DNA from 3 places in the Mesorhizobium sp. M0019 genome. Region 2 is predicted to be linked to each of the others. Evidence: predicted binding sites of a transcription regulator. Region 2 holds the regulator's gene; each other region holds the start of a gene.
The links. The regulator HrcA, encoded in region 2, represses chaperone genes, less so after heat shock. The targets are predictions, from matches to a motif close to GTTAGCACTCNCNNNNNGNGAGTGCTAAC.
Positions count from the first base shown of each region.

Region 1: groES (co-chaperone GroES) is a predicted target of HrcA. The motif match lies at 5,101-5,129, and genes of this name have one in related genera.
Region 3: NKK47_RS31725 (co-chaperone GroES) is a predicted target of HrcA. The motif match lies at 1,709-1,737, and genes of this name have one in related genera.

Region 1 is NZ_JAMYVK010000070.1:21,424-27,414, forward strand. It holds partial or broken gene NKK47_RS31855 (biotin synthase BioB) at 1-104, opposite strand, end outside; partial or broken gene NKK47_RS31860 (HPP family protein) at 518-1,586, opposite strand; gene NKK47_RS31865 (hypothetical protein) at 2,418-2,576, opposite strand; gene groL (chaperonin GroEL) at 3,034-4,689, opposite strand; gene groES (co-chaperone GroES) at 4,752-5,048, opposite strand; partial or broken gene NKK47_RS31880 (hypothetical protein) at 5,676-5,867, opposite strand.
Region 2 is NZ_JAMYVK010000004.1:105,311-111,301, reverse strand. It holds gene NKK47_RS05005 (low molecular weight protein tyrosine phosphatase family protein) at 1-236, opposite strand, end outside; gene hemW (radical SAM family heme chaperone HemW) at 241-1,404, opposite strand; gene rdgB (RdgB/HAM1 family non-canonical purine NTP pyrophosphatase) at 1,401-2,063, opposite strand; gene NKK47_RS04990 (VOC family protein) at 2,063-2,473, opposite strand; gene rph (ribonuclease PH) at 2,506-3,222, opposite strand; gene hrcA (heat-inducible transcriptional repressor HrcA) at 3,369-4,481, shown strand; gene NKK47_RS04975 (hypothetical protein) at 4,518-4,715, shown strand; gene NKK47_RS04970 (PQQ-dependent sugar dehydrogenase) at 4,815-5,991, shown strand, end outside.
Region 3 is NZ_JAMYVK010000069.1:20,938-26,928, reverse strand. It holds gene groL (chaperonin GroEL) at 1-1,288, opposite strand, end outside; gene NKK47_RS31725 (co-chaperone GroES) at 1,339-1,653, opposite strand; gene NKK47_RS31720 (hypothetical protein) at 2,294-2,731, opposite strand; gene NKK47_RS31715 (DUF1488 family protein) at 3,144-3,518, shown strand; gene NKK47_RS31710 (DUF3606 domain-containing protein) at 3,569-3,754, shown strand; gene NKK47_RS31705 (ABC transporter ATP-binding protein) at 4,126-4,782, shown strand; gene NKK47_RS31700 (ABC transporter permease) at 4,782-5,991, shown strand, end outside.

The DNA.
Region 1 (5,991 bases), on a different contig from region 2:
CCGCCTGTCTTGATGCTGAGAAGCCGGCTGAGCTGGACCTTGTTGGGATCGAAATTCTGGCGGTGCACGGTTTGCGCAAGGAAGAGGAGATTTTGAAGGGGCATCGTGAAGGGCCTGAGCCTTCTCCAGGGTCCACGCTCCAGGGTCCACGCTCCAGGGTCAGGGGATTGAGGCTGTGGCGATGTCTGCATTGAACTGGCTGTTTGCATGTCCATGCTGTTCCTCCGGTTCTGCCGTAAGGGTGTTTGCTGTGACGACGATCGGAAAGGACACTTGACCCACTTGTAGTCCGCGCCTTTGGTCGACATAGCGGACTGGCTCTGGCCACCGGCAAGGTTGAAGAGTGTTCCGTTGTTGCAGTCGTACTTGGCCTACGTGAACCAGATGCCTGAGCACGCGGTCGCGTTTCAGGGTTGATCTACTCGTAAAAAGGAATTGTCTTAGGCGGAAGGCCGCACTTAATACCGCTATCCCGGCGCCCCATCGGGTTCCCGGATTGAGCAGCGGAACTATTTTGTGCCGCTGCCAGCGTTGTGTCGGCCATGTGCACGCGCGCTGCCGCCGCCAGCAGGTCGGTCTGGGTGATCAGCCCAATAATGCGTCGCTCGGCATCGACGATGACCACGGCATGGCTGCGGCCGTCGGTGAGCACCGGCAGCAGGCTCATCGCCGGCGTATCGGGAGAGGCGGTGCCAGCCTTCGACATCACAGCCCTCACCGTGTCGGTCGCCTTCGTCAGCTCGCGCAGGCCAACTACACCGACCAGCCCGCCCCCGGCGTCGGTCACCGGCAGCGTCCGGATGTTGTGATCGAGCAGCAAATGACGCGCCTGGTCGGCAGGCGCATGTTCATCGACCGAAATCACATCGCGCGACATGATGTCCTCGCACAGCAGGGTCCGGTGGGAGCGCACCATCGCCTGCAACTCGACCTGCCGTAGCAGCCGCTCAAGATCGTTGCGGTCGATATCGAAGGTTTCCTCCAGCGCGCCGAGCGCGGCATCGATATCCTCGGGCTGGAAGCCGACCCGCTCCCGCGCCGGCGGATCGATGGTTCCATGCGCGCTTTTAAGGGCGGGGGGCGCCACATGCGGATAGTTGCGCCGCGACAGTTTATGGATGCCGTAGCCGAGTGCGACCAGCACGATCGAGTTCAGCGCTACCGGAACGAAGGGAAACAGCAAGCCCGAGCTGAAGACGGCCGGTCCGCCGAACACCGCGGTTAAGGCGGCGGCGCCACCCGGCGGATGCAGGCAGCGCGTGAACGACATGGCGGCGATGGCCAGCGCCACCGCAATGCCGGTAGCAAGGACGGGTTCATGCACGAAATGCGCCACGATCACCCCGACCAGCGCCGAAATCGTATTGCCACCGATAATCGACCAAGGTTGCGCCAGCGGGCTTGAAGGTACGGCAAAGAGCAGCACGGCCGATGCTCCCATTGGAGCAACCAGCAGTGCGACATGTGGGCCAGACCCGTTCGCCAGCGCACTGATCACGCCAGTCAATGCGATGCCGATCATAGGCGAGCAGCCGCTCGCGCAGGGTTGCACCGGCAAGGATCGGAACAAAGAGACGAAACGCCATGGCATACCCTTGGGCGAGTGGTCGGAACTCCGCGCTCCGCAATGCAGGCAAAGCCACAGATTTGGAAGTTAAGCCAATTCGGAAAGTCGGCTCACGGGGGAAAACTTTTGCGCGAAGCGGCCATTGCCAAATGGGTGCAGACATTTTGATCAGCCAGAGGAGGCGGACGGCACGCTGATCCGCTCGAGCGCAGCTAGAGGCCAAGGGCTGCCGTGCCGCGGGCAGCCGGAAATGGGGATGGTCGGAAGTCGAGCTGGGATGGACACTAAGGAATTCAGAGGCTTCGAAAAGCGTGCTGACAATGTCGGCACGGCAAGACAAATCAGGCCGTTGTCGCTCCACTTCCGAGGCGCACTCCAGCGGAGTACGGCTTCTACGCGGTGCTTGGTCTGCCTGTCCTTGCCACCATCGGATTCGTTTGCGTCATGCTGAAACGTCCACCTGTAGCCGCTGAGAAGACGACTGCCGCCAGTGCCGTCGTGGAACCGCCATATGACGGCGGCTTGGTTACAGAGCCGGCTCGTGTCGATCGGGCGGGGGAGCCTGATGTGACGTACATGGTCCAGAAAGTGGCCAATGAAGGTGCTGGCATCGTCAACGTGATCAGGTCACGTAATAGCGGTAATACAACCGCGACCACGAGCCTCTCAGGCGTTCGATAAGGCGGGAAAATCCGATCGCCGGACCAAGCGCGATTCCGCCACACTGCCACACACGAAACCGATCAGGTCACGTTCCAGGCTCGCCAGAAGATTGGAGCCGAGGCCACCTCGGCTGAACTCTGCCATGCCGCGGGCCGCCACCTCTCCCAGCCGCGGTAGAAAACGTGGGTCAGCAGCGCCGGCATGGGCGAGCAACTCCCAAAATCGCGAGCAGCGCCATCGGCACCGCAAGCGGCCGCAGATGTCGGCCGATGAAGCGGAAGGGCGGCGGTGCGATGGAAGCGCCGTGCGACAGCCTATCCAGACCTGTAATCGTGATCAGGCTCATCTGGGTCTCCGGACGCCAGCGTTGCAGATGGTTTTAGGCAAGCGTGAGCAGGCCGTGGGTCCCAATCCGGTCAGGCCGACCACGATCATGGCCGAAAGAACGAGGTTCCAATTGAAAGAGCTGACGACCATAGGCCATCAGGTATCGGAGCCCTTCGAACGATGCGATGAGTTCTACCGCAACCAGGGTCTGCCAGCCGTTGAAGGCCTTCTCGCAGCCCTGTAAAGATCGACGGCACGGCGGAAGGCAGCACGATCATCGTGAGTTTCGACCAGCGGCTGAACGAAAGGACACGGCCAGACCCCCCTTACGACGACGCGTTGCGCTTCGCTAACCCTTCGCCGCCATCAGGCTGGGTAAGAGGACTTGCACGTCTAAAGCTGTCGATCATTCTCGGCACACAAAAAAGGGCGGCATTGCTGCCACCCTTTTCCGTATCTGTAGGTTGATAGCTGGATTAGAAATCCATACCGCCCATGCCGCCCATGCCACCGCCGGGCATACCAGCCGGCATGCCGCCGCCAGCCGACTCCTTCTTCGGAGCCTCCGCGATCATCGCTTCGGTGGTGACCAGCAGGCCGGCGACCGAGGCCGCGTCCTGCAGAGCCGTGCGCACCACCTTGACCGGATCGACGATACCCATGGCGATCATGTCGCCATATTCGCCGGTCTGGGCGTTGAAGCCGAACGTCGCGCCCTTGTTCTCAAGGATCTTGCCGGCAACGATCGATGCTTCCGCACCGGCGTTGGCGGCGATCTGGCGAGCCGGAGCCTGCAGCGCGCGACGCACGATGGCGATGCCGGCGGTCTGGTCGGAGTTGGCGCCGGTGACGGTGATGGCCAGCGAAGCGCGCAGCAGGGCGACGCCGCCGCCGGGCACGATGCCTTCTTCGACGGCCGCACGGGTCGCGTTGAGGGCGTCATCGACGCGGTCCTTCTTTTCCTTGACTTCGATCTCGGTCGCACCGCCGACGCGGATGACGGCAACGCCGCCCGCCAGCTTGGCGAGACGTTCCTGCAGCTTCTCCTTGTCGTAGTCCGAGGTGGTCTCCTCGATCTGCTGCTTGATCTGGGCGACGCGGCCCTGGATCTCTTCCTTCTTGCCGGCGCCGTCAACGATGGTGGTGTTCTCCTTGGAGATCGACACCTTCTTGGCGCGGCCGAGCATGTTGAGGCCGACATTCTCGAGCTTGATGCCGAGGTCTTCGGAAATGACCTGGCCACCGGTGAGGATGGCGATGTCCTCCAGCATGGCCTTTCGGCGATCACCGAAGCCCGGCGCCTTGACGGCAGCGATCTTCAGGCCGCCACGCAGCTTGTTGACGACCAGCGTGGCCAGGGCCTCGCCTTCGACATCTTCCGAGATGATGACCAGCGGCTTCGAGGTCTGCACGACGGCCTCGAGGATCGGCAGCATGGCCTGCAGGTTGGAGAGCTTCTTCTCGTGGAGAAGAATGTAGGCGTCTTCCAGATCCGCAACCATCTTCTCGGCGTTGGTGACGAAGTAGGGCGAGAGATAGCCGCGGTCGAACTGCATGCCTTCAACGACTTCAAGCTCGGTCTCGGCGGTCTTTGCTTCCTCGACGGTGATGACGCCCTCATTGCCGACCTTCTGCATCGCTTCCGCGATCATCGAGCCGACCGACACGTCGCCATTGCCGGCGATGGTGCCGACCTGGGCAACCTCTTCCGAGGTCTTGATCTTCTTGGCGTTCTTGATCAGCGTCGCGACGACGTCGGCGACGGCGAGGTCGATGCCGCGCTTGAGGTCCATCGGGTTCATGCCGGCGGCAACCGACTTGTGGCCTTCCTGGACGATCGACTGTGCCAGAACGGTCGCGGTGGTGGTGCCGTCGCCGGCGATGTCGTTGGTCTTCGAAGCAACTTCGCGGACCATCTGCGCGCCCATGTTCTCGAACTTGTCCTCAAGCTCGATTTCCTTGGCGACGGTGACGCCGTCCTTGGTGATGCGCGGTGCGCCGAACGACTTGTCGATGACGACGTTGCGGCCCTTGGGGCCGAGCGTGACCTTCACCGCGTCTGCGAGGATGTTGACGCCGCGCAGCATGCGCTCACGAGCGTCACGGGAGAATTTTACGTCTTTGGCAGCCATTTTTAGCTCCTGGCAGGGGCTTGGATTGAGCCCGAAAATTCAGTTGAGGGTGAGGCCGGTATTCAGCCGATGATGCCCATGATGTCGGATTCCTTCATGATCAGAAGGTCTTCGCCGTTGAGCTTGACTTCGGTGCCCGACCACTTGCCGAACAGGATGCGGTCGCCGGCCTTGACGTCCAGCGGGACGAGCTTGCCGACCTCGTCACGGGCGCCGGAACCGATGGCGATGATCTCGCCTTCCTGCGGCTTTTCCTTAGCCGTATCGGGGATGATGATCCCGCCGGCGGTCTTCGCTTCGGACTCGACCCGGCGAACGACCACGCGGTCATGCAGCGGCCGGAAATTCGACTTTGCCATTTTTGGATTTCCCTGGTGCGGATGTTGAACGGTTCTCCGTTGCCGGAGCGTGTTTAGCACTCACCAGAAGCGAGTGCTAACGCGGCAGTGAGATAGGCCGTAGGCTCCTGCTAGTCAAGACGGAAGAGGGACGGGCGAAGAGCAAACGAGCGTGGAAGCACCGAGCCTTTTACGTGAACGACGTCGGAGATAGGACATGGATGAGGCGGCTCACCATTTGTAATTGAAGGCTTTATTCATTTGGCACGATCGGTGCAGCGGATGATCCGCAAACGTTGCGCGCGACCGATATAATGAGAGGTGAGCGCCATCAGGATTCCCGCGTTAACGGTCCACTCGGTCTTTACGGTGTGGCCGCCGCGCGGGCGCCAGGACTCCGGCCACCCGATAGTCACCGCAAGAACTGGCTGCGCATCGCCGCTGAAGGCGCCAGGATGGACATTCTGCTGAATTTACCTGCGGCGCTGTTTCATGGACGCGCGCTTGGGCCCCCCATTTTCTATTGCCCGCCTCGGCTCATGCGGGGCGTGGCGTTCTGGGAGGATTTGCTCACCATGGTTCATAGTGGCGGCGCATACGTCCGGTGAGCGCCTCACCTGAGGCTACATGGCGGTCGTGGAGATTGCCTCAGAAGCGGCGCCCAATCGGAAACCTTAGCACCTCCGCGTTTTGGCGTGGCTGCTTGAACTCTTCGACGGCAACCGCCTCAATTAACAGGTCCAAGGCTTAGCGTCCCCTTCGACTCATCGGGTCATCGCCACAAAGGTAGTCATACGCTCGATCTAAATGCACTCGGGCGGCGGAAAAATCGCTTGTCATAGGACCCTCTCTAACTGCCCGCATTGCCGTCTACGAGGTGAAGGTCGCGCAATCGTCAATATCTACAGACAAATCTGAATTAAATCGGAGATGATCGGGGGAGTAGCTAGCCGCCTTGATGCAC
Region 2 (5,991 bases):
ATTACTCGAGCCTTTTTCAGGCTTGTCTTGAATTTCTGCTGCAGTTTGGCGCGGTGCGTTTTTTCCATCACGAAGATGATGTCGGCCCAGGCGACGAGTTCATGCGTCAACGGTATGTCGGCATCGTGATTAGTGCCGGCCGAAGCGACCTCGATGTCCCGCCGCTTGGAAAACACCTGCTCCGCCGTCGGGCTGCGCAAGCGATTCTGGCTGCAGATGAAGAGAACGTTCTTCAACGTGCTATCTGGCCAAATCCGCCACGACCGCATCGAGCACGATCATGCCGGCCGGCGTGGCGCGCAGGCGGGCATTGCCGATCGGCGCCACCAGGCCTTCGTCCTGCAGCACCGACAGCCGTGCCGTCGACAGGCCGCGCCCTGAAAATGCCTCGTAGCGGGAAAGGTCGATGCCTTCCGCCAGCCTCAGCCCCATCAGCAGGAACTCGTCGGCCTCTTCCGACCGCGTCAGGACCTCGCCGCCGGTAACGCCATGACCCTTGGCCTCGACCAGATTGGCCCAGGTCTCCGGCATTTTCTCGGCGATCGTCACCACGCGGCGGCCATTTTCGACGAACCGGCCATGCGCGCCGGGACCGACGCCGACATATTCGCCATAACGCCAATAGGTGAGATTGTGCCGGCTTTCGGCGCCGGGCCTGGCGTGGTTGGAAATCTCGTAGGCCGGCAGTCCGCGCGCGGTGGTGATCTCCTGTGTCAACGCGTAGAGATCGGCGGCAAGCTCATTGTCTGGAATGATGAATTTCCTTGCCGCATGCAGTGCATGGAACGGCGTGCCTTCCTCGATGGTCAGCTGATAGAGCGACAGATGGTCTGCGGCGTGGCCGATCGCCTGCTCGAGCTCCGTCTGCCACGCTTTAAGCGTCTGGCCCGGCCGCGCGTAGATCAGGTCGAACGACAGCCGTGGGAATATCTCGCGCGCCAGGCCGATCGCATGCAGGGCCTCATCGACATTGTGCAAACGGCCGAGGAAGCGCAGATCCTTGTCGTGCAGCGCCTGCACGCCAAGCGATACCCGGTTGACGCCGGCCGCGCGATAGCCGCGAAAGCGCTCGGCCTCGACCGAGGAAGGATTGGCCTCCAGCGTCACCTCGATGCCATCAGGCACCGTCCAGTTCTTCGCCACTGCATCCAGCACCGCCGCCACGGTCTGCGGCTTCATCAGCGATGGCGTGCCGCCGCCAAGAAAGATGCTGGTCACCTCGCGCGGTCCGGTGCGGCCGCGCATCGTCGCCAGCTCGGTCTCGAAGGCGCGGGCAAAACGCTCCTGGTCGACCGGCTGGTGGCGGACATGGCTGTTGAAGTCGCAATACGGGCATTTGGCCGCGCAGAACGGCCAGTGGACGTAGACGCCGAAACCAGGCCTGCGGTCGAGCAGCATGGTCATACGCCAGCCAATCGGGCTTGCGCGAATTTCTGGAAGGCGCGGGCACGGTGCGACAATGTGGTTGGCTGGCCGGGCTTCCAGCCATGCTTTTCCTTCGCGCTCATCTCGCCGAAGGTCTTTTCGAACCCGTTGGGCAAGAACACCGGATCGTAGCCGAAGCCGAGCTCGCCGCGCGGTGGCCATACCAGCGTGCCCTCGACCTCACCGCGAAAATATTCCGCCTGGCCATCGGGAAAGGCCAGGCAGATGACCGCGACAAAGCGGCCCTTGCGCTGGGCAGGCGTGATCGCGCCAACTTCTTGCAAGGCCACTTCCGTGCGCTGCATGGCCATGCCGAAGTCGCGGGAGCCGTCCGGCGTCTCAGCCCAGTTGGCGGTGTAGACGCCGGGTGCGCCGTCGAGCGCATCGACACACAGGCCGGAATCGTCCGACAGCGCCGGCAGTCCAGTGGCCTTGGCGGCGGCCAAGGCTTTTATGAGGGCGTTCTGCTCGAAAGTGGTGCCGGTCTCGTCCGGCTCCGGCAAGCCGTATTTCTTTGCGGACTTCGCTTCTATGCCGAATGGCGCCATCAGATCGGCGAATTCCCGCAATTTACCGGCATTATGGCTGGCGACGACGATCTTATGCCCGTCAAGCGAATGGACAGTTGGCGAATGCATCAGATGCCCCAGATTCTTGGCTCGGCGAATTCGATCGAATTGCCCGACGGGTCGCGAATATAGATCGAGCGGCCGCCCTGCGGCCATTCGAACTCGCTTTCGATGGCAATTTTCTTCGCCTCAAGATGCGCTTTCCAGCGTGGGATTTCATCCGCGCTTGCGGCGAAGCAAAGATGGCCCTGGCCGACCGCGCCATGCGGCGGTACTTTGAGCTTGGCGTCGGCCGGCGGCGGCACTTTGGTCGCCTCGGCATTGAACATAAGCAGCACGCTGTCGCCGCAGCGGAAGAAGAGATGCCTGCCATCGACCTTGCCGAGCAGATCGAGCCCGAGCACGCCCGAATAGAACCGTTCCGCGGCAGCAAGGTCCGTCACGTAGAGTGCTGATTCCAGGATTGCAGAAGGGGTCACAGGATCGCCAATCTCATCAATATTGACCGCAGCTAAGCCACCGCCATTTGCTGCAAGCTGACCAGGCGCTGAATACCTTTCTTGGCGAGCCCCATCAGCGCCGCGAACTGCTCTTCCGAGAACGGCTCGCCCTCGGCCGTGCCTTGGATCTCGACGATGCCGCCCTTGCCGGTCATGACGAAATTGGCGTCGGTGCCGGCCGAGGAATCCTCGATATAGTCGAGGTCGATGACCGGCTGGCCATCATGGATGCCGCAGGAGATCGCCGCAACGTGATCCTTCAGCACCTTGCCCAGGCTCGCCATCTGGCGGGTTTCCATCCAGCGCAGGCAGTCGTAGAGCGCCACCCAGCCGCCGGTGATCGAAGCGGTGCGCGTGCCGCCGTCGGCCTGGATCACGTCGCAGTCGACGGTGATCTGCTGCTCGCCGAGCGCCTGCAGATCGACCACGGCGCGCAGGGAGCGGCCGATCAGCCGCTGGATTTCCAGCGTGCGGCCGCCTTGTTTGCCGGCCGAAGCCTCGCGGCGCATGCGCTCGCCGGTCGAACGCGGCAGCATGCCGTATTCCGCCGTCACCCAGCCCTTGCCGGAGTTGCGCATCCAGCCCGGCACCTTTTCCTCCAGGCTGGCCGTACACAGCACATGCGTGTCGCCGAACTTCACCAGGCACGAGCCTTCCGCATGCTTGGAGACGCCGCGCTCGAAGGAGATGGGGCGCATTTCGTCGAATTGGCGTTTGGAAGGGCGCATTCAGGCTTCTTTCTTTCTTCGGAATCTTGGCCGGGGAATCTTGGCCGGCTTGTAGCCGCACGGGGCGTGAGGCGCAAAGGAAAATGGACCGGTTGCGCCGACACCGCGGAAGTCTATATCTTCGGGGCGGAGGTTTTTGGCTCGAAATGACAAAGGCAGTCGATCCCGGTTTGCAGTCGCACGTGCTCCCGTCGCACGCGCTGCAATCGCCCGCGCTTCAATCGCTCGACATGCGTTCGCGCGACATCTTCCGGCGCATCGTCGATTCCTATTTGAGGGATGGCGAGCCGGTCGGTTCGCGCAGCCTGTCGCGCATCCTGCCGTCGTCGCTGTCGCCGGCCACCATCCGCAACGTGATGAGCGACCTTGAGCATCTCGGCCTGATCTATGCGCCGCACATTTCGGCTGGCCGGCTGCCGACCCAGGCAGGCCTGCGCTTCTTCGTCGATGCTTTCATGGAACTTGGTGACCTCTCCGACGAGGAGCGCCGCACCATCGAGGCCCAGGTGCGCGCCTCCGGCTCGGGCGCGACGCTGGAGCATATGCTGACCGAGGCCAGCCAGATGCTGTCCGGCATGTCGCGCGGCGCCGGCCTCGTGCTCGCCGCCAAGAATGAGGTGGCGCTTAAGCACATCGAATTCATCCAGCTAGAGCCGACCAAGGCGCTGGCCGTGCTGGTCTCGCAGAACGGCGACGTCGAAAATCGCGTCATCGATCTGCCCGCCGGCATCACCATCTCGCAATTGCACGAAGCCTCCAACTTCCTCAACGCCCATATCCGCGGTCGCACCCTGGCCGAGGCGCGGGTCGAGATCGCCCGCCTCAAGGAAGAGACCAGGGCAGCCCTCGACACGCTGTCGCAGGATCTGGTCGAGAAGGGCCTGGCGGTCTGGGCAGGCGCTGAAAGCGGCGTGCCTGGGCGGCTTATCGTGCGCGGCCGCGCCAATCTCCTGGAAAACGTCACTGCCCAGGCCGACATAGAATTGCTGCGGCATCTGTTTGAGGATCTGGAGACGCAGGATGGGCTGATCCAGCTTCTCGACCTCGCCGAGGCAGGCCCAGGCGTGCGCATATTCATCGGTTCGGAAAACAAGCTGTTTTCGCTGTCTGGCTCCTCGCTGGTGGTGGCACCCTATCGCGACAAGGACGCGCGCGTCGTCGGTGCGCTCGGCGTCATCGGGCCGACGCGGCTGAATTATGCGCGCATAGTACCGATGGTCGACTATACCGCGCAGCTGATTTCGCGCATGCTGAGCTAGGAGCCGCCGCGGGCCTGCCGCAAGGAGGAGAAAAGAATGGCGCTGGAATCGTTCAAGGCCCAGATCAGTCTGCTGCTCGAAGAAATGATCAACCAACCAGAGGATCAGCACGAGGTGCAAGAGCAGTTGCGCGAGAAGCTGCAAGAGATGCGGGCGATGGGTTTGCCGCTGCCGGCCGATCTGGTCGCGCTGGAAAAGCGCCTCGACGACGACTTTTACGCCTCGGGCAACTGAACGGGTTCGGCTTCAAATCCTCGTGTGCTGGACGGCCGCTTGGAACGATCAATACCTGATGCCGTTTGCCCTGTTCGAGGCGAATCCCGGAGGACGTTGATGATCCGATCTGGCGGCTTTGCGGCCGTTGCCGCTGCCCTCCTTGTTGCGACACCGGCAGCCGCCCAGCAGGCGGACCAGAATGTGCTCAAAGGCGAAGCCGCGTTTGGCGATTGGCACGCCGACAGGCCTGGCGTCAGACGCCTGATTGGGCCGCGAGACATGCCGGCAGCCGACCCCGCCCAATCCGCTTCGAACGGCGCCGGCGTGGCGGAACGGCCCGAGAGCGCCAAGCCAGAATTGCCGTCGGGCTTTTCGGCTGAAATGATCGCATCCGGCATCGTCAATCCACGTGTCGTGCGCGTCGCTCCGAATGGCGACCTGTTTGTTGCCAACAGCCATGCCGACCAAATACGCGTCTATCGTCTCGCCGAGGGCAGCGCCAAGCCCATCGAGAAAGCGATCTTCGCCAAGGGGCTCAATTATCCCTACGGCATCGCCTTCTATCCGCCAGGAGACAAACCGCAATGGGTTTATGTCGCGAACAGCGACAGCATCGTCCGCTTCCCCTATCGCGATGGCGACCTGAAGACATCCGGCAAACCAGAAACCATTGTCGCCCAAATCCCGTCGGGTGGTCACACGACCCGCGACATCGCCTTCTCGCAGGACGGCAAAACGCTTTATTTGTCGGTTGGCTCCGCCTCGAACGTCGCCGAGGATATAGGCAAGGAGCCGGATAGCGGCCTCGACGCCTGGGCCAAATCAAAGCCGCTCGGGGCGGCCTGGGGCTCCGAGGACGGCCGTGCCGATGTGCTCGCCTTTGACCCGGATGGGAAAAATCCCCGAACTGTCGCCACCGGCCTGCGCAACTGTACGGGCATGACCGTGCAGCCCTCCACCGGCGCATTGTGGTGCGTCGTCAATGAGCGCGACGAACTCGGCGACAATGTGCCGTTCGAATTTGCAACAGCGGTCAAGGACGGCGGATTCTATGGTTGGCCTTGGTACTACATCGGCAATAACGAGGATCCGCGCCATCAGGGCGAGCGGCCAGACCTCGCCGGCAAGGCCACTGTCCCCGATGTATTGATGCAGGCGCATTCGGCGCCGATGAATATAGCCTTCTACGACGGCAAGAACTTCCCGGCGGATTACCAGGGTGACGCCTTCGTCGCCATGCATGGTTCGTGGAACCGTGGCGCCAGGACCGGCTACAAGGTGGTGAGGCTCAAAT
Region 3 (5,991 bases), on a different contig from region 2:
TAAGCTCAGTCAAAGCTGCCTTGGCGCGCAAAAGCGCAACACCGCCGCCGGCAACGATGCCTTCTTCCACGGCTGCACGAGTGGCGTTCAGCGCATCATCGATGCGGTCCTTCTTTTCCTTGACTTCCGTCTCGGTCGCGCCGCCGACGCGAATGACAGCAACGCCGCCAGCCAGCTTGGCGAGACGTTCCTGGAGTTTCTCCTTGTCGTAATCCGAGGACGTTTCCTCGATCTGCAACTTGATCTGCTGGACGCGCGCCTGGATGGTGGCTTTCTCGCCGGCGCCGTCGATGATCGTCGTCGTATCCTTCTCGATGAGCACGCGCTTAGCCCGCCCGAGCATGTCGATCGTGACGTTCTCGAGTTTGATCCCGAGATCCTCGGAAATCATCTGGCCGGCGGTGAGCACGGCAATGTCTTCCAGCATCGCCTTGCGCCGGTCACCGAAGCCTGGCGCCTTGACGGCTGCGACCTTGAGGCCGCCGCGCAGCTTGTTGACGACCAGCGTTGCTAGCGCCTCGCCTTCGACGTCTTCCGAGATGATCAGCAGCGGCTTACCGCTTTGCACCACAGCTTCGAGGATCGGCAGCAACGCCTGCAAATTGCCGAGCTTCTTCTCATGGATGAGAACGTAAGGGTCCTCCAGCTCCGCGCGCATCTTCTCGGCATCGGTGACGAAATAGGGCGAGAGATAGCCACGGTCGAACTGCATGCCTTCGACGACATCGAGTTCGGTTTCGGCTGTCTTGGCTTCTTCGACGGTGATCACGCCCTCATTGCCGACCTTGTTCATCGCCTTGGCGATCATGGCGCCGACCGACGCGTCGCCATTGGCGGCGATCGTACCAACCTGGGCGATCTCGTCCGAAGATTTGACTTTCCTGGCCCTGGCTTGAATGTCCTTCACCACAGCAGCCACAGCAAGATCGATGCCGCGCTTGAGATCCATCGGGTTCATGCCCGCGGCAACGAATTTGGCACCTTCGCGCAGGATGGAAGCGGCCAGCACCGTGGCTGTCGTCGTGCCGTCGCCGGCGAGGTCGTTGGTCTTCGAGGCCACTTCGCGCACCATCTGGGCGCCCATGTTCTCGAACTTGTCGGCAAGCTCGATTTCCTTGGCGACGGCGACACCATCCTTGGTGATGCGCGGCGCGCCATAGGCCTTGTCGATGACGACATTGCGGCCTTTGGGGCCGAGCGTCACCTTGACGGCGTTGTTCAGAATTTCGACGCCGCGAAGCATCCGGTCGCGGGCATCGGTAGCGAATTTGATTTCCTTGGCAGACATGATTTTACGTCCAGTTCAGTCTTGAAATTGCGGGATCGGAAATCGCCCGGTCAGGCGGCTTTCTTGGCCGCTTTGATCTTCTCGACGATGCCCAAAATGTCGCTCTCCTTCATGATCAGGAGGTCCTCGCCGTCGATCTTGACCTCGGTGCCGGACCATTGGCCGAACAGGATGAGATCGCCGGCCTTGACGTCGAGCGGGATCAGCTTGCCGCTCTCGTCACGCGAGCCCGGGCCCACGGCGATCACTTCGCCTTCCTGAGGCTTTTCCTTGGCGGTGTCGGGAATAATGATCCCGCCCTTGGATTTGGTATCGCCTTCCGCGCGCCGAATGACGACGCGGTCGTGGAGTGGCCGGAATTTCATTGGGGGTTCTTTCTGCCGCCGCACATAGAGCGACTGCAACACTTAACATAGCCCCTTTGGCACTCGAATGATAGGAGTGCCAAATTTTTTATTCCTCAAACCGAAAATATTTGAAATGAAATCAGTCGTTTTTATCGGCGCTTTTGGCCGTCCGAAAGGCGGAGTCATAAGCAATTTTATTGTAATTCATCCCTCTTAATTTTGCCGACAACAGACTATATTAATCCGCAATTACGAGACAAACCTATCGAGCTTTGATTGAATGTGCATCGAGAGATATATACAGTTCGCGAAAATTTGGCACGATTTGGCTTTCCCGGTCCCGATCGACATAGGTCCGCGACCTTCGACCCACCATGAAGCACCGAATTTTCGACAGCGAATGTATAGCGCTTATCCGGCGCGCATGTCGCTCTGTTCGAGCCTTTGAACCACGGCGCTGACCACGGATGTACTGGCAGCATTGGGATCTTTCCGGTTCGGATGGAAAAGATGCAGGAGGGGCGTCGGCGTGCTCCTGCGGAAAGCCGCACTCCCTCATGCAACGCAGCCTCCCCGCGTGGGGAGCGCTTGCCCGCGCTACGGCGGCGGCTTTCCATGCGAGCCGCTTCAAAAATGATGCTGCGAAACGGCTCCGGCTTTATCCGACGAACGCCTCACGCATCCGAGCGAACATGCCGGGCTGTCTCCCGGCAATCGCCGCACGGATGTGACGGGCGGCCGTTACGGCGCTCACCGTCGCGCCGAAATGACAATAGCAGATGATCTCATGCAATTGCCTGTCGGTCAGTTCGAAGAACCGCTTCGCTTCGCCGTAGTTGTCGCTTTCCAACCCGGCGGCGCGGAGGACAGGATCCTCGAAAGCTACTGAGATCGGCGAGCCGTCGCCGCGCATGGCCCCGCGTGATCTAACCGGCTGATACTCGGTTTGGTGTAGCGTCGAGAGTCGCCGGTCAGGGTTCCGTTCAAGGAGCTCCGCCCAGCGTTCAAGACGTTCGCTGCGCGACATGGCCTGGCGCAGGTAGTCCTGATCGATCTCGGCGACGATCTGCAGTTGCTCAAGCGTCTGGTGCTTCATTTTAGCCTCCTATTCGGACGATAGTTGGCCCACCCATATCCTTCTTATACCTGCGGCCAGCGTGACTCCGACCGATCGTGAAGTCCAATCACGATGATGCTGGGAGGGCTTCCCCCCACAAAAATGCGGAGGCTTCGCAAAGATCCGGCCATTAATTTGGCGAACGCGGTCAAATGCGCGGCTGTTCGACGATGTCGGTCTGGAGTCCGTGCCGATCGAGGTGATCGACGGGCAGAGTCTGTGCTGGAGTAGCCCGGCTCCATCGCTGGCCGGGCAGCGGGATCAAGCGAGTGGCAGTTTAGCTTCGAAACCGCCGTAATTCTGAACGCGCACAATGCGAAGAGACGCAAGGCCGCGAGCCTGCAACAGACGTTCGCTACGCGGTTCTTGACGGCTTGAGGTATGTTCAACCTTGGCGCTGACTTTTCCGAACCGAAGCCGCAGCTACGACGAGGCCGGACAATACCTCCATTTTCTCGGCTACGATGGCATGTTTGAAATGCCGTTCTTGATTGAGATTGAAGCGCTCGCGAACGCAAAACCGGAAGCAGCCACAGCCGAAGCGGGTTATTTGGCGACCTTCGATGCATCAAGGGACTCCATTCGTGATGTCGCGCGGAAAGCTTCCTCCCACGGCCGCAAGAACGTGTACCAGCCCAGAAGACCTCGACGCTTCGAACGGCGGACGAGCAAAGCGTTCCCCGTAAGGGATCGGCTTATCCCTGCGACCGCGGAGTTGTGCGGTTTCGACATGGTTGGCGACTACGTCCTTGTCCCCGTCGATTAGAGGATTATCCTTGACACGTTTGGGCGAGGCGATCGCCCATGGAGGTTGTCATGGCAGACGACAAGTCAAAGCGTGGTCCGCAAGACAGAGCACGGGTCGACGGTGGCGAAGACTATGAAGTCGGGTACCTCATGAAGAAGCACCATCTCGAACGGGCTGATGCCCTCAGGCTGGTAAAAAAGTATGGAAACAACCGCGCAAAGATCGAAGAGGAACTCTTTGCCCGAAAGGTTTGATCGCGTATTCCCGTGAGGCTGGCATAGAGCCAAGCACGCCTGAGTGTGACCAGGCTGCAGGCATGATCATGGCGCTTTTCAGCAACGGCATCGGCACTGCTGAGGAATTGAAGGCAGCGCTCCAGTTCCGTTTGGAGAGTGAGTTGCGACGGCACGGTCAACGCCTATCCCGCCTAGCTGAGAACCGCTCTAGATCGTAATTGTACATCGAATTCCAAGTGGAGGTCGCGTTAGATGCAAAACGCGAGCCTCTGAAGAAAACCATTGTCCAATTAAGGCAGTGGGTTTGGAGGCTGTATGAAAGGGGTCGTTGTTTGGCGCTATTTCACTGGCATGCCGTGTCAGAAGCACGCGGGCCTCCGGGGAGTAACATGCTGCTGAGGCTGGACCAGATCGACAAATTCTACCCCACTGGCGAAGGGCCGTTGCATGTTCTGCACGGGATCGATCTTTCGCTGGAGGCGGGCAAGAGCCTTGCGCTGACCGGCGAGTCTGGCAGCGGCAAGAGCACGCTTTTGCACCTCGTTGCAGGGCTCGACAGCCCTGATGCGGGAGAAATCCACCTTGGCGGTACCAATATTGTGGGACTGAACGATACGGCCCTTGCCGCCCTGCGGCGGGGAACAGTCGGACTTGTGTTCCAGCAGTTCAACCTGATCCCTTCGCTTGATGTGGCAGCCAACCTTGCCTTTCAGGCTCGACTTGCCGGCCGTCCTGATCCGGCGTGGCTGAAGGTCCTTGCTGAACGGCTGGGCCTGGCCAAGGTCCTAACGCGCTACCCTGAACAGCTGTCGAGTGGGCAACAACAGCGGGTGGCGATTGGGCGGACCCTAGCCGTTCGGCCCCGGCTGGTTTTGGCCGATGAGCCCACGGGCAATCTCGATGAGGCAACAGGGGACGCTGTACTCGATCTTATGCTGTCGCTGGTGGCTGAAACGGGTGCCGCCCTGTTAATGGTTACCCATTCCAACCGTCTGGCAAACCGGCTGAACGCCCACGTTCACCTGCACGCGGGACGGCTGGCTTGATGGTGTGGACCGGGTTGTCAGCGCTCTTGTCGCATTGGCGCAGGCGGCCTGTCCAACTGGCGATGCTGCTTTTGGGGCTATCGCTGGCAACGGCGTTGTGGTCAGCGATTCAGGCGATCAACGGTGAGGCGCGGGCGAGCTATGACCATGCAGCGGCGATCCTTGGGCAGGACCGGCTCGCGCAACTGGTGCGTGAGGACGGGACCCGGATGGATCAACAGGTGTTTGTGAGACTGCGGCGAGCAGGCTGGCTGGCTTCGCCGGTGATTGAAGGTGAAATGCGGTTTGGGGATGTGCGGTTGCGCGTCCTCGGCATTGACCCACTGACTTTGCCGCCGCAGGCGCAGCAGGTGGATGTTGCAGTGGGTGATGAGCTATTGCCGTTCATCACGGCGCCCGGGGTGCTCTATGCAACTCCGGAAACCGCGGCACGACTAACCGAGCAAGCAACACCTCCCGTGCGCGTGGCCGAGGGTTTGCCGCCTGGCACAGTCCTCACCGACATCGGGCAGGCGCAGGTCTTGCTTGGGGCAAAGGACAAGATCTCTCGTCTTTTGCTCTGGCCGGACCAACCGATTGGCCGTGCCCCTCTAGAGGTGACAGCCCCCGGCCTGACCCTGCGCGAGCCGAGTGAAACGGGGGATCTTGCCAGGCTGACCGACAGTTTTCACCTGAACCTGACGGCTTTCGGTTTTCTTGCCTTTGCGGTGGGGCTCTTCATCGTGCATTCCGCCATCGGTCTGGCTTTTGAACAGCGCCGCCCGGTGTTTCGCACGCTGCGCGCACTGGGCTTGCCGGCCCGCGTGCTGGTCCTTTTGCTGATCGCCGAGCTGCTGTTCTTCGCCCTCCTCGCGGGATTGGTGGGCGTGGCACTTGGCTATGTAGTCGCCTCGGCCCTTTTGCCCGACGTCGCCGCCACCCTGCGCGGACTTTACGGGGCCGATGTGCCGGGAACGCTGTCGATCCGCCCCGCAGTGTGGGCAGCGGGGCTGGCGATCGCGGTAATCGGCACGCTGGTAGCGGCCGCACAAAGCCTCTGGCGGCTATGGCACCTGCCGCTGCTTGCGCCGGCCCAGCCTCGGGCCTGGGCGCGGGCTTCAGAGCGGGCCCTGCGCGCGCAAGGCGTGGCTGCGATGGTGCTCCTGTTGACGGCGGCGGCAATTGCACACTTCGGATCCGGCCTCGAGGCGGGCTTTGCGCTTCTGGCGG